One region of the Kitasatospora sp. NPDC001547 genome, then DNA from elsewhere that is predicted to be linked to it. Evidence: riboswitches for the same ligand, from Rfam matches in the RefSeq annotation. Region 1 holds a riboswitch; each other region holds the start of a gene.
The links. A riboswitch is a leader RNA that binds a small molecule or an ion and turns the genes downstream of it on or off. The one in region 1 is predicted to bind cyclic di-AMP.

Region 1 (5,550 bases):
GAGCACCAGGACGAGGACGGTCGCCCGGCTCGTGAACCGGGGCCGGGCGGAAAAGCCCGGGATCCTCCAGCCAGCCATCTCCCGTATCCCCTCCTGGTCGCGACGGTGCCCCGCCGTCCACCCTACGGGGTGAACGGCGGGGCACCGGTCAGGCGTGCGCTACCGGGAGCGCCCGGCCCTCGTGCGGGCCGTGCGCGTCAGCCCTCGTGCTTGAAGCGCGGGAAGGCGCCGCGGCCGGCGTACTCGGCGGCGTCGTCGAGGATCTCCTCGATGCGCAGCAGCTGGTTGTACTTGGCGACGCGCTCGGAGCGGGCCGGGGCACCGGTCTTGATCTGGCCGCAGTTGGTGGCGACGGCCAGGTCGGCGATGGTGACGTCCTCGGTCTCGCCGGAGCGGTGCGACATCATGCAGCGGTAGCCGTTGCGCTGGGCCAGCTCGACGGCGTCCAGGGTCTCGGTCAGCGAGCCGATCTGGTTCACCTTCACCAGCAGCGCGTTGGCGGTGCCGGTCTCGATGCCGCGGGCCAGGCGGGCCGGGTTGGTGACGAACAGGTCGTCGCCGACCAGCTGGACCTTGTCGCCCAGCTTGTCGGTCATGGCCTTCCAGCCGTCCCAGTCCGACTCGTCCAGCGGGTCCTCGATGGAGACCAGCGGGTACGCGGCGACCAGCTCGGCGTAGTACTCGATGAGCTCGGCGGAGGTGAGCTCCTTGCCCTCGAACTGGTAGGCGCCGTCCTCGTAGAACTCGGAGGAGGCGACGTCCAGGGCCAGCGCGACGTCACGGCCGGGCACGTAGCCGGCCTTCTGGATGGCCTCGACGATGAGGTCCAGGGCCTCGCGGTTGGAGTCCAGGTTCGGGGCGAAGCCGCCCTCGTCGCCCAGGCCGGTGGACAGGCCGCGCTCCTTCAGCACGCCCTTGAGCGTGTGGTAGACCTCGACGCCCCAGCGGACGGCCTCGGAGAAGGACTCCGCGCCGATCGGGGCGATCATGAACTCCTGGATGTCGACGTTGGAGTCCGCGTGCGAGCCGCCGTTGAGGATGTTCATCATCGGGACCGGCAGGACGTGCGCGTTCGGGCCGCCCAGGTAGCGGAACAGCGGCAGGTCGCTGGCCTCGGAGGCGGCGTGCGCGACGGCCAGCGAGACGCCCAGGATGGCGTTGGCGCCGAGCGAGGACTTGTCCGGGGTGGCGTCCAGGTCCAGCATGGCCTGGTCGATCAGGCGCTGCTCGGTGGCGTCGTAGCCGACCAGCTCCGGGCCGATCTGCTCGATGACGGCCAGGACGGCCTTCTCGACGCCCTTGCCGAAGTAGCGGTTCTTGTCGCCGTCGCGCAGCTCCAGGGCCTCGAAGGCACCGGTGGAGGCACCCGACGGGACAGCGGCACGACCCGTGCTGCCGTCGTCGAGGCCGACCTCGACCTCGACCGTGGGGTTGCCGCGGGAGTCGAGGATCTCACGGGCTACGACGACATCGATGGACGGCACGAGGCATCTCCTTGCGGAAGCAGGGTCCGGTCTGACGGTGGTGCTGTCAGCAGGACGATTGCGGAGTCGTTACGACCAGAGCCTAACCGCCCGGGCTCCCGGGGCCACGTCCGCCTCGGTCCCGTCTCAACGTGTGGCCCCGCTACGCACCGGTAGTTCACCTGCTTGCCCCAGCTTGTCCCACCGGAGCGGGCGAATGCGGACGAAGGGGACCGGTAGGACCGGTCCCCTTCGGACGGCGGGGTGGAACGGTGTCGGCGTCGGGCGCCGACGGGCGTCGGCACCGGGCCCGACGGCTCAGCCGAGGTGCAGCACCTGGCCGGGCATGATCAGGTTCGGGTCGCCGCCGACGGTGGCGTGGTTCTGGTCGTACAGCGCGTGCCAGCCGCCGGACACGCCCTGGGCGGCGGCGATGGTCGACAGGGTGTCACCGGCGCGCACGGTGTAGTCGTGGCCGGTGGCCTGCGGGGCCGACTGCGCGGCCTGCGGGGCGTACTGCGGCTGGGCGGCGGCCTGGCCGGCGTACTGCTGGTAGACGCTCTGGTGGCTGGTCCAGTACCAGGCGCCGTTGTTCTGGTACCAGTACACCTTGGCGTCGGCGTCCCAGCCGGCATGACCGGAGAAGCCCGGAGCCTGCGCCTGCTGCTGCGGGGCGGCCTGCTGGACCGGCTGCGCGGCGGGCCTCTGCACCGGCTTCTGGGCGACGGGCTGCTGCGCGACCGGCTTCTCGGCCGGCTTGGCGGCGGGCTTCGGGGCCTGCTGCTTGGCGGCGGACTGCGGCTTGGCGTCCGAGGAGGTGTCGACCACGGCCGGGGCGCCGCCCTTGGTCAGACCGGCCTTCTGGGAGCAGACCGGCCAGGCGCCCGGGCCCTGCGAGGCCAGGACCTTCTCGGCGACCGAGATCTGCTGGGCCTTGCTGGCCTGGTTGGCCTGCGCCGCGTAGGCGGTGCCGCCGTACGCCTTCCAGGTGCTGGAGGTGAACTGGAGGCCGCCGTAGAAGCCGTTGCCGGTGTTGATGCTCCAGTTGCCGCCGCTCTCGCACTGGGCGACGGAGTCCCACGTGGAGGCCGGGGCGGCGGAGGCGCCGGTGGCGGTGAGGAGCGGCATCGCGAGTCCGACGCCGGCCACACCGGCGACGGCGATGGCCTTCTCGGTCTGGGTGCGACGACGGTGGCGGCCAGTTCCAACGAACAGCATGAAGAGGTCCCTCTCCGCACGCCTGCGAGGTGAGCTGTCGGGTTCGGACCGGGAGGTGGCCCGGCCGCCGTACGCGGAAACGATTCCGCTCAGGCGGCTTCACCCCAAGCCGTGGGAGACGGCAACAAACCTGGTTCCCCCGCCCCTGCCCAGGGTCTGGTCGGTTTCCCGTGGCGCGGCGGGCAGGATTCGGCGTTCCGCGCACGAGGTCCGCAGCTGCGAACTCCAGGGAGAGTAGACAGATCATCAGACCGATCACAAGCTCATATCGCAGATATCACACGACAATTACGGCCCGTATCCGATCGCCTACCAACGGCGGCGTTATGTCCGGATTGATGGGTGTTCACACCCCGTCGGCGGGCGGTCGGCGACCTCTATCAGCGCGGTCTCAGCCTGTCGCGGGCCCGGACGGGGCCTGCGGAGGGGTGTGCGGAGGGGTGTGCGGGGAGCGGCTCTCCGGGCTGAATTCCACCGGCAGTTCGCGCAGCCCACGCATGATCAGACCGCCGCGCCAGCGCAGGTCATCCGGGCTTTGCGCGAGCCGCAGGTCCGGCAGCCGGGAGAGCAGCGTGGCCAGCGCGGCACGTCCCTCCAGCCGGGCGAGCGGGGCGCCGATGCAGTAGTGGATGCCGTGCCCGAAGCCCAGGTGGGGGTTGTCCGTCCGGGCCAGGTCCAGGGTGTTCTCGGCCGCGAACCGGGCCGGGTCGCGGTCCGCCGCCGCCAGCACCACCAGCACCGGGTCACCGACCGGGATGTCCACCCCGCCGATGGTCAGCGGGCGGGTCGCGAACCGCCAGGTCGCCAGCTCCACCGGCCCGTCGTAGCGCAGGAGTTCCTCGATCCCGGTCTCCAGCAGCGCGCTCTCCCCGCGCGCCACCGACTCCTGCAGCAGCCGGCGCTGCTCCGGGTTGCGCAGCAGCGCGTACGTGCCGTTGCCGATCAGGTTCACGGTGGTCTCGAAGCCCGCGAAGAGGAGGATGAAGGCCATCGCCGCGGCCTCGTTCTCGGTCAGGTGCTCGCCGTGGTCACTGGCCCGGATCAGACCGGAGATCAGGTCGTCCCCGAGGTCCGCCCGCTTGCGGTGGATCAGCTCCAGCAGGTACGCCCGCATCCGCTTCACCGCCCGCCCCACGCCGCCGCGCTGGCTGCCGCCCTGGCCCGGCTTCGTGTGTCGCAGCATCATGCCGGCCCAGTCGCGGAAGTCGTCCTGGTCCTCGGACGGCACCCCGAGCATGTCGCAGATCGCGTAGATGGGGAGCGGGAAGGCGAACTCGTGGATCAGGTCCGCCGAACCGCGCTGCGCGAAGCCGTCGATCAGCCGATCGGTGAGCTGCTGCACCCGCGGCTCGAACTCGGCCACCCGGCGCGGGGTGAACGCCTTCGACACCAGCCGGCGCAGCCGGGTGTGGTCCGGCGGGTCGATGTTCAGCAGGTGGGTCATCAGGTCCGCCTGCCGCTCCCCGGGGATGCCCACCCGGCCGGTGCGGTGCGCCTGCTCGCTGTGGTGCGCCGGGTTCTTCGACAGCCGGCTGTCCGCGAGCGCCTGCCGGGCGTCCGCGTACCGGGTCACCAGCCAGGCCTCGACGCCGCTCGGCAGCGTGGTGCGGTGCACCGGGGCGTGCTCGCGCAGCCAGGCGTAGGCGGGGTACGGGTCGGCGGCGAACTCCCAGGTGAACAGCTGCGGGGCGGGGGCGTCGGACGGCGCGGCGGCGGGCCGGGCGGGGTGGGGCTGAGCTGGCATGGATCGACCGTATCCGGTGCGACGGGACCGCCCTCCCTCCGACGGACCGCCTCCGGCGCGCCCGACGGCCGGTGGCCGGTCGGTTGCCGCCGCGTTGCCGGTTCCCGGCCGGTCCGTGGCCGGTCCGTGGCCGGTCCGTGGCCGGTCCGTGGACAGCTCTTGGCCGACTCTTGGCCGCGGGGCGGGCGTGAGCCTGGTCACCTGAGGGGTAATCCCTGTTGCGGGGGATCGGGACGTGCCTACGATCCTCCGCAGTACGCGTGGGCGCGGTGCGGTGTCGCCCACAGGGAGGAGCAGGCCATGCGGGTCAGCGGGTCAGTCGTCGTCGTCGCGGTCCTCGACGGCGGGTCGGGCGCGGGCCTCGCCCGCCGGTTCGCCGCGGCCGGCACCGTCGGCATGCTGATCGCCGACCAGCACGTCGGCATCGCCGAGGACCTCGCCGCCGAACTCGACCGGCCGGGCTGCCCCGTCGTCGGCGTCTGCGGCGACATCCGCCGCCCCAGCGACGTCGCCGCCCTCGTGGACACCGCCGAGAAGCACCTCGGACCGATCGACCTGTTCGCCGTGGCCGGCCCGGGCGGCGAGCGGATCATCTCGCTGGCCGAACTGCCCGCCCACCTCGACCTGGAGCGGCTCGCCGAACTGGTCGTCCTCGTCGGCGAGGCCATCGGCGAGCTCGTTCCGCCGCAGCGGCGGCCCGAGCCCGCCGCCACGGCGGCCTGAACCGCTACTCCCCGTCCGGCTCCCCGGCCGGCCCGAGGCCCTCGGCCGCGCGCACCGCGTCCCGGTAACCGCGCGCGGCCGACCGCAGCGCCGCGTCCACGTCCACCCCGGCGTCGTGCGCCCGCTGCGCCACCGCGAGCAGCAGCCGGCCCGCCGAGTCGGCGGTCAGCTCGGCGGGCAGCTCGTACGGCTCGTCCGGCACCCCGGTGAAGCCCGCCCGGCGCACCCGGGACACCAGCTTCGCCGCGTACGCCAGCGCGGGCAGCCCGGCCGGCACGCCGTCCAGCACCGACTCGCGGTCCGCCTTCTCGGCCGCCTTCAGCTGCTCCCAGTTCGCCTCCACCTCGGCGGCGCCGCCGGCCTCGGCGTCCCCGAACACGTGCGGGTGCCGGTACATCAGCT
Region 2 (5,550 bases), on a different contig from region 1:
GGACAGGCTGATCCGCTGCCCGGCGTACGCCTGGGCCTGCGAGGTGCGCGGCAGGGTCACTCCGGCCTGCCGCCAGCTGTAGTACATCAGACCGGAGCAGTCGAACGCGTGCGGCCCGGTGGCCCCGTAGACGTACGGGGAGCCGATCATCCGCACCGCGGCGGCCAGCGCGGCGGCCCCGCGCTCGGAGGCGGGCGGGGCGGTGCCGAGGTCCAGCCGGTCGGTGCCCCGGGTGGCGCGCTGCTCGGCGTCCCGGGCGTCCTGGACCGTCAACCGGGCCCGCTCGGCGGCGTCCAGGCCGTTCAGCAGCTTCTGCGCCCTGGCCAGCCGCTGCTGGATCTGCAGCTTGCTGTCGGCGAGCGAGCGGCGTGTCCGGTCCAGCTCGGCGAGCTTGTCGGCCGCCTCGGAGCGGCGCTGGTCGAGCCGGCGCTGCCGGGTGACCAGCTCGTGCAGGGTCTCCTGCTGGCGTGCGGCGGCCTGGCCCTGGGTGCGGGCGCGGGCCAGGTAGTCCTCCGGGTCGGGCGAGAGCATCAGCTGGGCGGTCTGGGACATCCCGCCGCCGCGGTACTCGGCCCCGGCCACCGTCGCCAGGTCGCCGCGCAGTTCGTTGAGCTGGTCCTGGGCGACGGCGATCTCGCCCTGGACGGCCGTGGTCTCGCCCTGGAGCCGCCGCTGGGCCTCCTGCGCCGCGTTGAACCTCTCGGACGCCTGCTCGGCCTCGTCGTACAGCTGCTCCACCTGGGACTTGACGTCCTGACGGTCGGCCGGGTCCGGGCTGCCGGGGGCGGCCTGGGCGCGACCTCCGGCGGCGACGCCCAGCGCGGTGGCGGCGGCCGTGGTCAGCACCAGCGCCCGGGCGAGCAGTTGGGAACGGCGGTGCACGGACATGGCGGCGGGGGCTCCAATCCTGCGGCGCGGGCCCCCACCGCCGCACCGGGACGGGCGGCCGTCGAGCGGGAGTCCGGTGGCAGACGTTAGCGAGTCCGGGCAAGCGAGTCCAAACCCCTCCGAACCCGAATATTCGACCCCTAATCGGACATCAGATCGACGCGCCGGAAAAGCCGCAGGCCCGGCCTCCCCTGGGGGAAGCCGGGCCCGGAAGCGGCCGAGCGGGGATCAGACCCGCACGATGCCGGTCAGCGGCATGTTGGTGACCGCCTCGTAGCGCACGTTGGTACCCGTCCGGGGGGCGTGCAGCACCTGGCCGTTGCCGGCGTAGATGCCGACGTGGTGGGCGTCGCTGTAGAAGATCAGCAGGTCGCCGGGCTGGGCCTGGGAGAGGTCCGTACCGATCCGGGTGCCGGCCGAGGCCTGCGCCTGCGAGGTGCGCGGCAGCGACACGTCGGCCTGGTTGAACGCCCAGACCATCAGGCCGGAGCAGTCGAAGGAGCTCGGGCCGGTGGCACCCCAGACGTACGGGCTGCCGACCTTGGAGGCGGCGGCCGCGAGGGCCGCGGCACCGCGCGAGCTGCCCGGGGCCACCTTCACCGGAGCGGTGGTGGTCGGGGCGGTGCTCGTGGGGGCGGAGAGGTCGCCGCGGGTGTTGTCGCGCGAGGCGCGATCGGCCTGCGCCTGCGCCTGGGCGGCCGCGTCGGCCTTGGCCTTGGCGTCGGCGGCGGCCTTCTCCTCGGCCTGGCGCAGCGCCTGGCGCTCCTGCTCGGTCAGGGTGTTGAGCAGGTCCTGGGCGGCCTTCAGCTTGCCCTGGACCTCCACCTTGGCGGTCTTCAGCTGCTGGGTGGTCGACTCCAGCTCGGCGAGCTTGCCCTGGGCCTCGTTGCGGTCCTGGTCGAGCTTGCGCTGCTGCTCCTGGAGCTCCTTCAGCTGGCCCTTCTGGGTGGCACCGGCCTGGTTCAGCGCGTCGGCCTGGCTGAGGAAGCTGTCCGGGCTGGAGGAGAACATCAGCTGGACGGTCGGGGATATCCCGCCGTTGCGGTACTGCTCGCCGGCGATCTCGGCCAGGCCGCCCTGGAGCTCGGTGACCTGCGCCTGCTGACGGGCCACCTGGTCCTGCAGGCCGGAGACCTGCTTCTCCAGCTCCTGCTGCTTGGCCTGGGCGGCGTTGTAGTTCTCGGTCGCGACCTCGGCCTGCTCGTTGAGCTGGTCGACCTGCTCCTTGACCTGGTCCTTGGTCGGCTGCGGGTCGGCGTGGGCGCCGGACTGCGCGGAGAGGGCGACGGCTGCGGCGGCGACTCCGGTCAGGATGGAGACGCGGGCGCGGCCGGCGGGCTTGGGACGACGATGGGACGCCACGAAGGCGGGCTCCTTCTTCCTACGTCCGCCTACCGGGTGAGCTGACGGGTTCGGGCCGGAAGCATGCCCTACGACGCCTCACGGCCGTTCGGCCGACCTGGCGCCGATTCACCCCGGAGGAACGTGGTTCCCCGGCTCCGCTCCGCAGCGCCCCCAGTCACTGGGCTCCCCTGTCGGGCAGTCGCTTCGACCTGCCCCGCTGCCTCGCGAACTCGGCGGTAACCACCGCCGCCACCCTGGCTGGGCGATCGACAGTGCGGTGGTTCGGAGCATGACCCTAGTAACTGAACCGTGATCCGTTCAAATCCTTGTCAGAAAAAAGATGGAAGATTGCCCAAGTTCCCTTGTGAAAATGACCGATGGTGACCAATGGTGCACGCAAGGCTGATCGATTCTCAACAGGCGGCCGCAAAAGGCGGAAAAGCCGAACGCCACCCCCGCGACGGAGGTGGCGCTCTTCACAGCTCCCGACTGAACGTCCCGGGCGTGTCGGACCGTCAGACCCGGCGGATGGTGTTGATCGGCATCGCGTCGGCCTTCATCACCTTCACCACGTCACCGGTGTGCGGCGCGTGGACCACCATGCCGTTCCCGATGTACATCCCGACGTGGTACATGCTCGGGCCGTAGATCACCAGGTCGCCCGGCTGGGCCTGGTCCAGCGACGGCACCCGGGTGCCGTAGTGCCCCTGCTCCTGCGAGGTGCGCGGCAGCGAGACGCCGGCCTGCCCGTACGCCCAGACCATCAGGCCGGAGCAGTCGAAGGTGGTCGATCCGGTGGCGCCCCACACGTACGGCGAGCCCTGCTTGCTCATCGCCTTGGCCACCGCCGCTCCCGCGTAGCCGCTGGCCGGCGGCAGGCTGCCGAGGTCCACCCGCGCGTTGCCGCGCGAGGCGCGGTCGTCCTGCGCCTGCTGGGCCCGCAGCGCGGCGCGGTCGGCGGCGCTCAGCGAGTTCAGCAGGTCCTGGGCGGCCTTCAGCTTGGTGTTGACGTCCGCCTTGGCCTGGTTGAGGTCCTTGGTGGTGCTGTCCAGCGAGGCGAGCACGGCGGCCGCCTCGGCCTTCTGCTGGTCCAGCCGGCGCTGCTGCTCCAGCAGTCCCTTGAGCGCCTCGGCCTGACTGGTGCTGGCCTGCTGGACGGTCGAGGCCTTCTCCAGGTAGCCGGACGGGTCGGAGGAGAGCATCAGCTGGACGGACGGGTCGATGCCGCCGGCGCGGTACTGCTCGCCCGCCACCTCGGCGAGGCCGCCCTGGAGCTGGGTCATCTGCTCCTGGCCGCGGGCCACCTGGTCCTGCAGCTGGTCGGCCTGCTTGCGCAGCTGGTCCGCCCGCTCCTTGGCGCCGTTGTACTTCTCCGCCGCCTGCTCCTGCTCCTCCTGGAGCTGGTCGATCTGCGCCTTGACGTCCGTCTTGTCCGGCTGCGGCGCGGCGTGCGCGGCCACCTGGGCGGAGAGCGCGACCGCGGTCGCAGCGGCAGCGGTGAGCACGGAGACCCGCGCGCGGCTCGGCTGCTTGGGACGGCGGTGGGAGGCCAAAGGGACCGGCTCCTTCTTCCTACGGGCTCACCTGATGGGATGAGATTCCGGAAAATAGGTTTGACGCCAGACCCTAGTGAAGATCTACCCGTTTTGCTACTCCCCCGATGGCGTGAACCCCGGTCCCCACGCTGACTTCACGGGACCCCCACAACGCTCCGGACGAGCCGCTGACCAGCCGTCATGCGGTCCGGCCCGGGTCCGGCGCAGGTCAGGGCCGGGCCAGCCGGTTCAGCAGCAGCACCGACGCCACCGGGCGCGCGCCCGCCTTCCGCACGCCCTCCGCGACCTCCCGGTCGGTGGACACCACCACCACCGGGCGGCCCTGCGGCTCGGCCCGGACCAGACGGCGGATCAGCTCGTCGGCCGTCTCCCCGGTCCGGCTGAACCGCACCCGGACCCCGCGCGGCGGCGCCATGATCACAGGGACGTCCAGGTCCTGCCCGTCGAACACGCAGGTGACCTCCGCCTGGGTGCGCTGGGCCAGCATCGCCAGCCCGCCCAGCAGCCGGATCCGCTGCTGCTCCAGCGGCAGCGCCGGATAGCCGGTCTTGGTCACGTTGTAGCCGTCCACCACCAGGTGCACCTGGGGGATCGCCAGCAACTGGTCCAGCAGCGCCGGATCGTCCTCGGCCAGCCCGCGCCGGGCCACGTCGTGCGGCGAGGCCGCCCCCGGCACCACGGCCTCCACCAGGTCCGCCGGGCGGATCTGGGAGACCGGCAGCGCCAGCTCCCGCTGGAGCCCCTGCGCGGACTGCAGCACGGTGTCCAGCAGCAGCCGCAGCCGCATGTCCTCGACGCTGCGCCCCTCGCGGGCCGACCGGCGGCCCTGCTCGGCCGCGTTCTCCAGCTCGGAGACCCGGTGCCGCAGCCGGCGCGCCTCGGTCTCGGCCGCCCCGCGCTCGGCCGCGGACTGCGCCCGCAGGGCCTCCAGCTCGCCGGCCACCCGACGGGTCTCGGCCTGCGCCCGGCGGGTGTCGCTCTCCAGCGACCGCACCCTCTTGCGCAGCGACTCGGCCTCCTTGCGGACGCCGTCGGACTCGGCCCGCTGCCGGTCCAGGTCCGCCCGCGCGGCGGCCCGCACCTCGGCCAGCTCGGCCTGCAGCTTCTCCACCAGCCGGGCCGCCTCCGCGGCCGCGTCCTCGGCACCGGCCCGCTCGGCCTCCTCGCCGGCCTCGGCCACCAGCCGGCTCCAGCCCGCCGAACGCACCAGGTAGGCTGCGGCCGCGACGTCCATCGGATCGGCGGCACTCGGGACGCTGCCCGACTCCAGCGCCTTCACCAGGTCCGGCTGCCCCAGGCGCAGCCGCTCCGCTATCCGCAACCGGAAGGCCGGCTCCGCCTCCAGCGCCGCCGCCAGCGCGGTGGCCGCGTACTTGGCCCGTCGCGCCGGGGTGAACTTGACGTACTGACGCAGGCTCTGCGGGAGTTCGGCCGCCGGCAGCCCGCCGAGCGCGTCCGAGGCGAGCCCGACCACGCGTCGGCGCACGCCCTCGGGCAGCGGCCGGTCGAGCCGCTCGACGGCGTGCTCCGCCGCGGGCCCGGAGGAGTCGTTCGCCGCCACGGCCGCCTCGGCCGGGGCCTCGGCCGCAGCGGGCGGAAACCCCTGGGCTTCCCCGGGCTCCTTCGCTGCGTCCACCACGTCCTCGGCTCCGATCCTGGTCCAGCGGGGCACGGCCGCGGCCGCCCCCTGTCGTCACGCGCCGTGCGTCTTGTTCTGTATTGTCCCGTGCGGCGCGGACGGGTGCGCCGTGCACCCGCCCGC
Region 3 (5,550 bases), on a different contig from region 1:
CACCTAGGGCAAACAGCGCACAGTCTGCCATCAGTTGAGCGCTCACGGTGCCGATACTGACGGATGTTCCTATCAGTTCCGCACTCCGTGCACCAGGATGCACGTGCATTCGGCGCTTGCATATGCCAATAGTGCGACTGCACGTGAATCGACTCTTGCATCTGCAGTGAGCGCACACCACCATGGTGCACGTGCACCTGCACATCCCTGGCAATCCCGCGGGCTCCGCGTCGACCCCACGCGCGACTCCGTGCACCGACCCGACGGCGTCCCCCGCGTCATCGGGCGTCCGAGTGCGCGGGCGCCTGGTCGAGGGGGCGGCCGAGCGGCCGAGCGAGTCGGAGGTGACCGGCATGACCCCGGCGGGTCCAGCCGTGTCCGCCCCCTTATGGGAGGAGCTCTTCATGAGCACCGGTACGGCTTTGGCGGTTGACCCCCATGTGGTCACCTGTACGCTCGCTCCTCGCTTCGAAGCCGTCAGAACCGCGCGCGACTTCGCTCGGAGCACGCTCCAGCGCTGGAACCTGACGGAGCTGTTCGACGACGTCGCACTGGTGGCCTCGGAACTCGTGACCAACGCCCTCCGGCACGCGGTCGGCGCACGGCCCGATCAACCGGGCGGCATCCAGGGCGAGTACGACTTTCCCGCACAGCCGACCGCGGGCGGCCGGCTTCCGATCCGAATAAGCCTGGTGCACCGCGCACCCCAGGTGGTCTGCGCGGTGAGCGATCCGAGCAGCACCGGACCGATCGCCCGGGAGGCCGACTTCGTCGCCGAGTCGGGTCGCGGACTGCACCTGGTGGAGTCGTTCAGCTGCTCCTGGGGCTGGCACCCGCTGGGCAGCGGCAAGGTGGTCTGGGCGATGTTCGAGGCGGAGAAGGTCGGCGGCTCCCCGCTGGACGGACACCCCGAACTCGGCGGCCGCTCACCGCTGGACGGCCCCGTCGACGTCGGCGGACGGCATCGGCGCTCGGCCTAGGAGGGGCTCCGCGTCCAGGACGGACGCCGCGCCCAGGACGAACCCCGCCCCCAGGACGGACCCCGCGCCGGACGGACCCTGCGCCGGACGGCGTGTGGCCGGTCGAGGAAGTCCCGGGAGGACCACATTCCGGGCCCTTCCGCCAGGCCCCGCCGCGGATCTCCGGCGCCACGGAGCCGCCGGCGGCTTCCGGGACGTGCTCGCCCGGTGGAGCGACATCCGGGACAGCGAAATCCGGGGCAGCGGTTTCGGGAACGACGATTCCCGGAGCGACGATTCCCGGAGCAGTGGCATCCGGAACAGGGAAAGACAAAGGCCGTCGTGGTGTCGGCACCCACGACGGCCCCCCGATGATGGAGCACGGCGGTCGGTCAGACCGCCAGGTGGTCGAACTCCCCGTCCTTCGCCCCCAGCAGCAGGGCCGCGATCTCGGCCCGGGTGTAGATGAGGGCCGGACCGTCCGGGAACCGCGAGTTGCGCATCGCCACGTCGCCGCCCGGCAGGGCCGCGAACTCGACGCAGTTGCCCTGGGAGTTGCTGTGCCGGCTCTTCTGCCAGACCACCCCCTGGAGATCGGCCGCGGCCATCCCGTTGTAGGTGTCGTACGAGCCGTGCGTGTCCTGCGAGTCGTGCATAGAAATCTCCCGAAGAGCTCCGGAGTTGTCGTCCAGCGCGGCGCCCCCGGCACCGTCGAAACGAACGGGCCGGCCCCGTACCGGTCCGGCACAACGCCTCACTTGACGCGATGATAGCTGCAGTGCACGTGCATCAGCACGGGACGTTGCAGGTGCACCAGGCCTTTTACCCGCATCCGCCAACTCTTCACGGGCCTTCTTCTGACGGTACGTAAACGGACATAGCCGATGATTCACCGGGCTCGTGATAACCGGCCGTGAGCACCCCCCCGCTGAATGTTGATCTTCGAACGCCGGGAGTCGCACCCTCGTGACCCTCCGTCAAACCATCCCCATGCTGTGAGACATCTCACGTGCCCCAGGTGCAACGGCCGCCCCCGCGGATCGCGTCGTGGCAACCACCCGCGGCCGCGCGGGGGTTGAGTGAAGAATGTCCGGATTGTAGGCAAAGCGCCCGGACCGGCGCCGGAGACGCACCCGGTCCGCGCGGGGTCCGCACCGCGACCGCGCGAATCCTGTCCGGCAGCCGACTGCAAGCCCGACGGGCGGATGTCCTACGATCTCCGGCATGAGCACCGCAGCCATTCCGGGCGCGCCACTGCCCGTCCGCACTCCAGGCTCCCGTGCGCGGGGGCGCCACCGTCGTCCCGAGCGCCCCGAGATCCCGGCCGGCGCCCCGGCCCTGGTGCTCGCCGTGCCCGCGACCGCCGGGCCCGAGTCCCGCTCGGTCGTCGAGGAACTGCTCTCGATCGTCCGCACCGAGCAGAACGGCGTGCAGACCGCGGTCGGCTACCTCCCCGGGAACGGCGCCGAGGTCGCGGGCAGCGAGGACCGCACGGTGGCCGAGCTGCTGGCCCTGGCCGCCGAGGCCGGGCTGCCGATGCCCGTCCTGGTGCCGCTGGTGCCCGGCCCGCACACCTTCCTGAGCGAGCTTCACGCGCTCGCCGCCGAGTACGGCGCCCCCGTCACCGACCCGCTGGGCCCGCACCCGCTGCTGGCCGAGGCCGTACACGTCCGGCTGTCCGAGGCCGGACTGGCCCGGGCCGACCGCGCCCGGCTGTTCGCCATCGCGACCGCCGCCGACGGCGTGGTGCTGACCACCGTCGGCGGCGAGGACGCGGCCGCCGCGGCCGGCATCACCGGTGTGCTGCTCGCCGCCCGACTGGCCGTGCCGGTCGTCGCCGCGGCGCTCGACGTGCCCGGCTCGGTGGCCGCGGCCGTCAACCACCTCAGGGACACCGGCTCGCAGCGCCCGGCGCTGGCCCCGCTGGTGATCGGCCCGGAGGCGGACTCCGAGCTGCTCGCCACCGCCGCCGAGGAGACCGGCTGCCCGTCGGCCGCGCCGCTGGGCGCCTACCCGTCGGTCGGCCAGCTGATCGCCTCCACCTACCTGGCCGCACTGCCCATGCCGTCCGCGGAGGACCTGGCGCGGGCCGAGGCGGAGGCCGCGGCCGCCGCCGAGGCCGAGGGGGCCCTGGAGGGCGTTCGCGGCGCCCACGCGGCCGCCGAGGGATCCCTCGGGCAGTAGTCGACACCGCGCGCCGGTTCGCGCGCGCAGAAGGGCCCGGAACGGTTCGCGTTCCGGGCCCTTCGCATCGGCCCCACTGCATTGCCCGCCGGCATCGACCCCCGCCCTGTCGGGCCCATGGGGATTGGCGCCTTCCATGGCTGGCCACGGCCGACCCGTCCCGTACGGGGAGTCGGACGGCAATGAAGTGGAATGTCCGTTCTGGCGTCATTTGAAGGGAAATAGGGAGCGCGGCCCCGGGCACGTGAATCGAGGCCGCTCCCCCACTCTCCGGAGCACACTGTTCCGCAATTCGACGCCCCGTCACGTCACTTCTGAGGCGAAGCCAGTTGTCGCTTTCCGCAACAGCATTGCTTGAAAACGATCATTTACGATCATGCTCGGCCGCAATTTTGGCAGTTCCCACTAAACCGTGATGTGCATCACAGGCATTTGCGGTTTGAACTTAAGTCTGATTAACGTGCTCCCCGTTCGTGACCACACGAACCCGGTTCATCCGCAACGCCGAGTCCTGCCGTCGGATGTCCTGGCAGCGCGAAAACGCACCACGGCAGGAGCGGGGGAACCACAGGTAAGTCGCCCCGGACCACTCTTCGGAACGGTCCAGGGCTAGGGGTGAAGCCGCGCTCACCGCGCGGCCGGGCAACTCCAGCCCGAATCCGACAGCTCACCTCGCAGGCGTGGGAGAGGACCGCGTCTTCATGCTGCCCACCAACGGCACCAGCCTGTCCAGCCGCACCCGCCGCGTGATCGCCGCCCTCGGCGTCGCGGGCGTCGGCCTCACCGTCCCCTGCCTCACCTCGGGCACCGCCTCCGCCGCCACCGTCGCCACCTGGGACAAGGTCGCCCAGTGCGAGAGCGGCGGCAACTGGAGCATCAACACCGGCAACGGCTTCTACGGCGGCCTCCAGTTCACCTCCAGCACCTGGTCCGCCTTCGGCGGCACCGCCTTCGCGGCGCGCGCCGACCTGGCCACCAAGGACCAGCAGATCGCCGTCGCCGAGAAGGTCCTGGCCTCGCAGGGCCCCGGCGCCTGGCCGGTCTGCTCCGTCAAGGCCGGCCTGACCAAGGGCGGCACCCCGGCCGCCGTCGACACCTCGGCGGGCTCCACCCCCGGCTCGACCACCGCCGCGCCGGCCCAGAGCGCCACTCCGGCCGCTCCGGCCGCGAAGCCCGCCGCCAAGCCCGCGCAGGCCCCGGCAGCCAAGCCCGCCGCGCCCGCTCAGGACGCTCAGACGGCCGGCGACTCCGCCGCCTCCGGCAGCCGCGGCGACTGGGCCCAGAAGCGCCAGCAGCAGGCCCAGGGCGGCGACTACACCGTGGTCGAGGGCGACTGGCTGTCCTCGATCGCCGACCGGCACAACGTGCAGGGCGGCTGGGAGCGGCTGTACGAGCTCAACCGCGGCACCCTGACCGACGGCCCGGACACCATCTACCCGGGCCAGCACCTGTCCTTCGACGGCTCGTCCGCCGACAAGTCCGGCGCGGACTTCACCTGGTTCGACCGCTCGCAGAAGTCCGGCCAGTCCGCGAACGGCGGCGCCGTGAACGCCCAGCCGACCGCGCAGTCCCAGGCCCCGGCCGCCAAGCCGGCCGCCAAGCCCGCTCCGCAGCCCCAGGCCCAGACGCCGGCTCCGGCTCCGGCCGCCACCGGCAGCATGGCCGCCGCGGTCTCCTTCGCCGAGTCGAAGGTCGGTCAGGCGTACGTCTACGGCGGCACCGGCAACGGCGGCTGGGACTGCTCCGGCCTGACCCAGGCCGCGCTGCGCGCCGCGGGCATCTCCGTCCCGCGCGTCGCCGCCGACCAGGCCGCCGCCAGCACCCACGTCTCGCTGGACAGCCTCCAGCCGGGCGACCTGCTGTTCTGGTCCAACAACGGCAAGGACTCCGGCGTCTACCACGTCGCGATCTACGTCGGCAACGGCAAGTACGTCGAGGCCGCCAACCCCAGCTCGGGCGTCCGCGAGCAGACCATCGCCAACTGGGCCCCGGACTTCGCCGGCCGGGTCTGAGGACGGCGAACGGCCGACAGCCGACGGACGACGGCTGACAGATTTCAGCTGACAGATAACAGATAACAGATAACAGATTTCATCATCTGTCAGCTGTCAGTCGAACGCTGACCACCCGCCACCCCCGGGGAGAGTCTGGTCGCTCTCCCCGGGGGTTCCGGCGTTCCCGGACGGGCCGGCCGCCCTGCTCCCGTTCCGCAGATCCGCCGTATTCCGTGGTGGACACCTCCTCGCAGCGGGCATGCTGCTGCTCTGCACCCGAGGAGGAGTCACATGGCCCAGGTCACCGTCACCCTCGACGCGAACCTCGCGATCGACGCGATGATGCTCTCCGGCACCAAGAACCCACAGGACGCCGTCGAGCTGATCCTGCGCGACTACCTGGCCCGCGGCCG
Region 4 (5,550 bases), on a different contig from region 1:
CCGGTCCAGCCGGGCGCACCGGACGCGCCGTCGGCCGGCGGGAGCTCCTAGACGGCGAAGCGCAGTTCGGGCTGTTCCCAGGGCGTCCTGGCCTGCGGGGGCCGGGTGCCGGTGCGTACGGCGCCGACCCGCAGGTAGAAGCGCTCGGCGGGCGGGTGGGACACGACCTTGACCGAGGTGGTGCCCGCCTCCCGCGCACGGTCGAGCATGTCGGCGATCAACTGCCGCCCGACGCCCAGCCCCTGCGCCTCGTCGGCGACGAACATCAGGTCCAGCTCGGCCGGTTCGCGGATCAGGCCGTAGAACCCGAGCAGGCGGTCGTCGGCGGCGTCCACGGCCATCCGCACCAGGTGGCGGGCGATGTAGTCGGGAGTCAGCCGGTAGCCGTCGATCATCGCGTAGTACGCGCCGCGGTAGGCGCCGGAAGCATGGATGAGCGCGGTGAGCCGGTCGGCGTCGGTCGCGTCGGCGGGCCGGATCGTCGTCTCGATCATGCGGACGAGTATAGGGGCAATCCTGCCAAGTGACTATTACAGGCCAGGGAGCCGGTCAGCCGGAAGCGGTCAGCGGGTCGGCGGTCGGCGGTCAGCGGTCAGCCGAAGCGGTCAGCGGCCGAGCAGGCCCAGGGCGGCGGCCCGGTTGACGTTGGTCAGACCGCGGACCAGCTGGGTGGTGAGGAAGACCAGCAGCAGCCCGGCGAGCGAGAGCCCGGCGATCTGCCAGGGCGACTGGATCTCGTACAGGTGCCGGATGCCGTCGCTGTCGCGGAAGTCGAACACCCGGTACCCCTTCCAGGAGGTGTACGTCGGGAAGACCCAGTGGTACAGCGGGTAGAGCGTCAGGGCCCAGCCGAGCACCAGGAACACCAGCGTCATCGTGAAGCTGAACAACGCCCAGGGGAGCATCACCACCTGGTACAGCACGGCCTTCCAGCCGGCTCCGTCCCCCAGCCGCGCGGTGATCGCGCCCCAGCTGCCGGGGCGGACCCGGCGCACCGGCTCCGGGCCCGGGACGTCCAGGGCCAGCATGCCGCGCACCCGGGCCCGCTCCAGCCGGCCGAAACCGCGGGCGAGGCTGGTCAGGGCGCCCAGCACGGGCAGGCCGACGACGGTGACGAAGGTGCCGAGGCCGAGGCAGAACAAGGTGACCGAGACGGCGAACCCGGCGATCGCCACCGGCAGCCCGGTGAGCGCGTAGCCGACCTCGCGGTAGTAGTACGCCGAGAACGGCGCCCGCCACAGGGCCGGCCGCCGCTCGGTCCGGCGGGCCCCGGCGGGGCGCCGGTCGTCCCCGTGGGCACCCAGGACGTCCCACTCCCGGTCCTCCGTGCTGCGGCTGCTGCTCATGATCCCGGCCCCCGGCCCCTCGTGCTGTCGGTCGTTCGTCCCGCTGACGGTGTCCAGTCTGGTGGATGCGGTGGCCGGTCGGGATCCGGGGGCCTGGCGGATCCGGGGTGGGGTTAACCCCCCTGCGTCCGGGCGGCCGGGCCGGGCCACTCGTCGGCGAGCAGCGAGTAGAGGTACGAGTCGGTCCAGACGCCGTCCTTGAACCCGTCGTGCCGCAGCCGCCCCTCGCGCCGGAAGCCCAGCCGGGTGAGCACCCGGACGGAGGCCTCGTTGGCCACGGCGACCCGCGCGGCCACCCGGTGCAGGTCCAGGGCCCCGAAGGCGAGGTCGCAGAGCAGGCCGACGGTCTCGCCCGCGTAGCCGCGCCCCCAGGACCCGCGGGCCAGCACGCACCCGAGCTGGGCCGCGCGGTACCCGTCGAGGGTGAGCGAGGCCTGCCCGACCGGCGTGGCGTCCGCCGGGTCCTCGGCGGAGGCGAGCCTGGTGACGGCGAGCCGGTAGGTGTCCCGCTCCCCGGCCATCGCCTCCTCCAGGTAGAGCTCGACCTGGTCGGCGCACTCCTCCCGGTCACTCGGTCCGAACGGCAGGTGGCGGGTGACCTCCGGGTCGCCGAACAGCGCGTGCAGCGCGTCCACGTCGCGCTCGGTGTGGTGGTACTCGCGGACGGCCAGTCGCGGGCCGGTGAGTCGTACGGGGACCATGGCTGCCGACCCTATCCCCGCCCGGCGGCTACCGTTCGGACTATGAACGACGAAGACCTGCGGCTCGCCCCGCGCACCAAGGCCGCCGACCTGCTCGCCTGGGCGGCCGAGCAGGGCCGCGCGCCGGTGGCCGAGGGGCCGCTGCGCGCGGTGCTGGCGCTGCTGGAGCTGGGCGAGGGCAGGATGCGCGACGGCTGGCCCGAACTGACCTCCGACGCGGTGGAGCACCTGCTGTACGAGCGGCTCCACCTGTACGTCCAACCCGCGCCCGAGGAGGACCCGCTGGCCTACGGCGACGCCGTCCGGCTGCTGATCGACCACCAGCGGGCGGCCCGGCGGCTGAACGCCAAGCGCCAGGAGCGGCTGCACGCGGAGGCCGAGTGGCAGGGCGAGGTCGCGGCCGGGCTGCTGCGCCGCGCCGACCTGGTGACCTGGCCCCGGCTGTACGCGCTGCTGCTGCACGCGCACGGGGTGGACGTCACGGACGCGGCGGCGGTGCGGGACTGGCTGGCCGGCTTCGCGGAGCTGTCGGAGGACGAGCGGCTGGCCGCGTACGGGGCGCTGGTGCCGGCCGGCTGGCTGGACGAGCCGGACGAGCAGGGCTGGGGCCCGGGCCGGGTGCTGGCGGTCGGCATGGCCACGGACGGCGCGCGGCGGCTGCTGGAGCAGGGCCTGATGCGGCGCAGCTACCGCAACCTGGCCGAGCTGACCTCGCTGGGACGGCCGATGCCGGACGAACTGGCCGGGGACTTCGGCCGGTTCGAGGAGGCGGCGGTCGACGCGGCGCTCGACCTGTTCGGCGGGTGGACGGTGCCGGGGCTGCCGCGGCTGCTGGTGACGGAGTTCCCGGAGCTGGCGCCGGAGCCGGGCCACGAGGAGATCGAGGCGTACCTGGCGCAGCTGCCCGTCGAGGAGTGAGCCGGCGCGCGAAGGCCCCCGGCCCGGGAGCTGCGGCTCCGGGCCGGGGGCCTTCGCGGGTGCGTCAGAGGGTGAGGCCGCGCTGCTCGAGCCAGGGCTCGGGGTCGACCGGGGCGCCGCCGCCGGGGCGGACCTCCATGTGCAGGTGCGGGCCGGTGACGTTGCCGGTCGCGCCGACCTTGCCGATCTGCTGGCCGGAGACGACCTTGCCGGAGCCCTTGGTGATCGAGGAGAGGTGGCAGTACCAGATCTCGGTGCCGTCGGGCAGGGTCTCGACGATCCGGTAGCCGTACGAGCCGGCCCAGCCGGCCGAGGTGATGGTGCCCTGGCCGAGCGCGTAGACCGGGGTGCCGGTGTCGGCGGCGAAGTCCAGGCCGGTGTGCAGGTTGGCCCAGTAGCGGGCGCTCTGGCCGTAGTGGGCGGAGAGCCGGTACTCCTTCACCGGGAGGGTGAGGGCGGCGGCCTTGACCCGCTCGGCCTCCTCGGCGGCGCGCTTGGCCTCGGCCTCCTTGGCGGCGGCCTTGGCCTCCGCCTCCTGCGCGGCCTGCAGCCGGGCGGTCTCCTCGGCGGCGGTGCGCTGGCTGTCGGCCTGGTGCTGGATGCGGGCGGCGAGCGCGAGTCCGGGGTCGGCGGAGAGGGCGACCGGGGTCTCGTCCGGGGCCTCGACGGCGGGGGCGACGGCCGGGGTGGCCGAGGCGAAGCCGGTGGCGCCCAGGGTGGCGGCGACGGCGGTGACGCCGAGCAGCGGGGAGGCTCCGCGGGTCTGACGCGGCATCCGGTGGCGGTTGGTCTCGGCCTCCGGACCGAAGACCTCCGGACCGAAGGCCTCGGGGCCGTCCGTGCCGGGGTGGTCGAGAAGCTGGGTGCCGGCTGCGGAGCCGGGGTGTGCCGGGGTGTGCGTCGACGCCACGGGAGGCGCGCTCCTTTCCTTCCTTCGCGCCTACCGGGTTAGCTGACGGGTTCGGAGCAGGAAGGTCTCCTACGGCCGGGCCGGGGCCCCGCCGATTCACCCCAAGGAACGTGGTTCCCCGGCTCCCTGACCTGCCCGGGGGCCGGTCGGCGGGATTAGGCGACGGCGCACGGTGCCGTCTGGGTACGGCGTTGACGACCGCGCTGCGTTATCAAACGTTAATCCTAGGAGGCTCTGATTCCAAGCCATCCGTTCGGAGCAGCTTACGCCCAGGTGATCGAACGTCAACGAACGACCCCTCATGCACGGCCCCATCTGAGTACGCCTACTCATGTGCGCTCCGACCGGGCGGCCGCATCCTGACGCCATGAGCACACCGATGCAGAGCCGCACCACGGCCGCCTACTACATCCAGGCCGTCCTCTCCTTCGCCGTCTCGGGCACCGCCCTCGCGGCCGGGATCGCCTACCTGCCGGTCGGCGGGTGGACCCGGGCCTTCCTGGGGATCGGCCTCCTCTACACCGTCACCTCCGCGTTCACGCTGGCGAAGGTGATCCGGGACCGGCAGGAGTCCAACGAGATGGTGACCCGGGTGGACCAGGCCCGGCTGGAGAAGCTGCTCAGCGAGCACGACCCGTTCAAGGTGGAGGGGGTCTGACCGCCCCCTGCACCGACTCGACCGCCGACCGCTTGACGGCTAAGGCTATTAGCCTTAGCTTTATGGCTATCGGCGGCATCCGCCGATGCCCCGCACCGGCGGCCCGAGGAGGACCACCATGAACGGCACCACCACCCCGAGCACCCAGTACCTGACCGTTCCGGGCGGCCGGATCGCCTTCGACGACACCCGGCAGGGCGACGGCACCCCCGTCGTCCTGCTGCCGGGCATGCTCGACAGCCGGGCCGCCTACCGGCACCTGCGGCCGCTGCTGGTCGCCGCCGGCCACCGGGTCGTCACCATGGACCTGCGGGGCTTCGGCGAGTCCTCCGTCGCCTGGGACGACTACGGCCCGGCCGCCCTCGCCGGCGACGTCCTCGCCCTGCTCGACCACCTCGGCATCGAGCGCGCCGTGCTCGCCGGGAACTCCTACACCGGGGCGACCGTCGTCAGGGCCGCCGGGGACGCGCCCGAGCGGGTCGCCGGGATCGTCCTGCTCGACGCCTTCGTCGAGAACCCGCCGCCGGGCGCCCTGATGCGCGGTGTCATGGGCCTGATGGGCACGGCCCTCGTCCACTGGCCGGCCTCCTGGGGCTTCTACCTGCGCCGGATGGCCTTCCCCGGCGCCAAGCCCGCCGACTTCGACGCGTACGTGGACGGCCTGGTCGCCGCGCTGCGCACCCCGGGCCGCAAGGCCGCCACCCGCGGGTACGTCCGCGGCGACTCGGCGCCGGCCGGCTGGACGGCCGCGGTACGGTGCCCGGCGCTGGTGGTGATGGGCAGCGCGGACCCCGACTTCCCGAAGCCTGAGCTCGTCGCCGACCGGCAGGCCGCCGCCCTGGGCGCGCGGAAGGTGATGATCGAGGGGTCCGGGCACTACCCGATGGCCGACAACCCGGCGGCCACCGCGGACGCCCTGCTGCCGTTCCTCGCCGAACTCGGCTGAGCCCCGTCCCCGCCCGCCGCCACCCGTACGGAGATCCCGAACCCATGCCCCGCGTAGGACTGACCCCCGGC

Region 2: linked by a shared signal. The riboswitch ahead of ACFY0X_RS04975 (NlpC/P60 family protein) and the one ahead of ACFY0X_RS06365 (transglycosylase family protein) in region 1 are both predicted to bind cyclic di-AMP.
Region 3: linked by a shared signal. The riboswitch ahead of ACFY0X_RS20790 (transglycosylase family protein) and the one ahead of ACFY0X_RS06365 (transglycosylase family protein) in region 1 are both predicted to bind cyclic di-AMP.
Region 4: linked by a shared signal. The riboswitch ahead of ACFY0X_RS29620 (M23 family metallopeptidase) and the one ahead of ACFY0X_RS06365 (transglycosylase family protein) in region 1 are both predicted to bind cyclic di-AMP.

The regions. Positions count from the first base shown of each region.
Region 1 covers NZ_JBIAVL010000003.1:132,885-138,434, reverse strand. Annotated here, with positions in the region: gene ACFY0X_RS06375 (septum formation initiator family protein) at 1-78, opposite strand, end outside; gene eno (phosphopyruvate hydratase) at 198-1,484, opposite strand; gene ACFY0X_RS06365 (transglycosylase family protein) at 1,782-2,681, opposite strand; cyclic di-AMP (ydaO/yuaA leader) riboswitch at 2,687-2,853, opposite strand; gene ACFY0X_RS06360 (cytochrome P450) at 3,073-4,425, opposite strand; gene ACFY0X_RS06355 (SDR family NAD(P)-dependent oxidoreductase) at 4,726-5,148, shown strand; gene ACFY0X_RS06350 (MazG family protein) at 5,153-5,550, opposite strand, start outside.
Region 2 covers NZ_JBIAVL010000002.1:487,843-493,392, reverse strand. Annotated here, with positions in the region: gene ACFY0X_RS04980 (NlpC/P60 family protein) at 1-888, opposite strand, end outside; gene ACFY0X_RS04975 (NlpC/P60 family protein) at 1,117-2,250, opposite strand; cyclic di-AMP (ydaO/yuaA leader) riboswitch at 2,261-2,410, opposite strand; gene ACFY0X_RS04970 (NlpC/P60 family protein) at 2,748-3,785, opposite strand; gene ACFY0X_RS04965 (NYN domain-containing protein) at 3,997-5,349, opposite strand.
Region 3 covers NZ_JBIAVL010000011.1:12,906-18,455, forward strand. Annotated here, with positions in the region: gene ACFY0X_RS20775 (ATP-binding protein) at 405-980, shown strand; gene ACFY0X_RS20780 (DUF397 domain-containing protein) at 1,352-1,615, opposite strand; gene ACFY0X_RS20785 (hypothetical protein) at 2,184-3,143, shown strand; cyclic di-AMP (ydaO/yuaA leader) riboswitch at 3,636-3,837, shown strand; gene ACFY0X_RS20790 (transglycosylase family protein) at 3,824-5,155, shown strand; gene ACFY0X_RS20795 (hypothetical protein) at 5,429-5,550, shown strand, end outside.
Region 4 covers NZ_JBIAVL010000021.1:94,996-100,545, reverse strand. Annotated here, with positions in the region: gene ACFY0X_RS29645 (hypothetical protein) at 1-51, shown strand, start outside; gene ACFY0X_RS29640 (GNAT family N-acetyltransferase) at 48-494, opposite strand; gene ACFY0X_RS29635 (sensor domain-containing protein) at 606-1,346, opposite strand; gene ACFY0X_RS29630 (GNAT family N-acetyltransferase) at 1,460-2,047, opposite strand; gene ACFY0X_RS29625 (hypothetical protein) at 2,090-2,965, shown strand; gene ACFY0X_RS29620 (M23 family metallopeptidase) at 3,030-3,875, opposite strand; cyclic di-AMP (ydaO/yuaA leader) riboswitch at 3,889-4,047, opposite strand; gene ACFY0X_RS29615 (YiaA/YiaB family inner membrane protein) at 4,243-4,533, shown strand; gene ACFY0X_RS29610 (alpha/beta fold hydrolase) at 4,652-5,479, shown strand; gene ACFY0X_RS29605 (TetR/AcrR family transcriptional regulator) at 5,524-5,550, shown strand, end outside.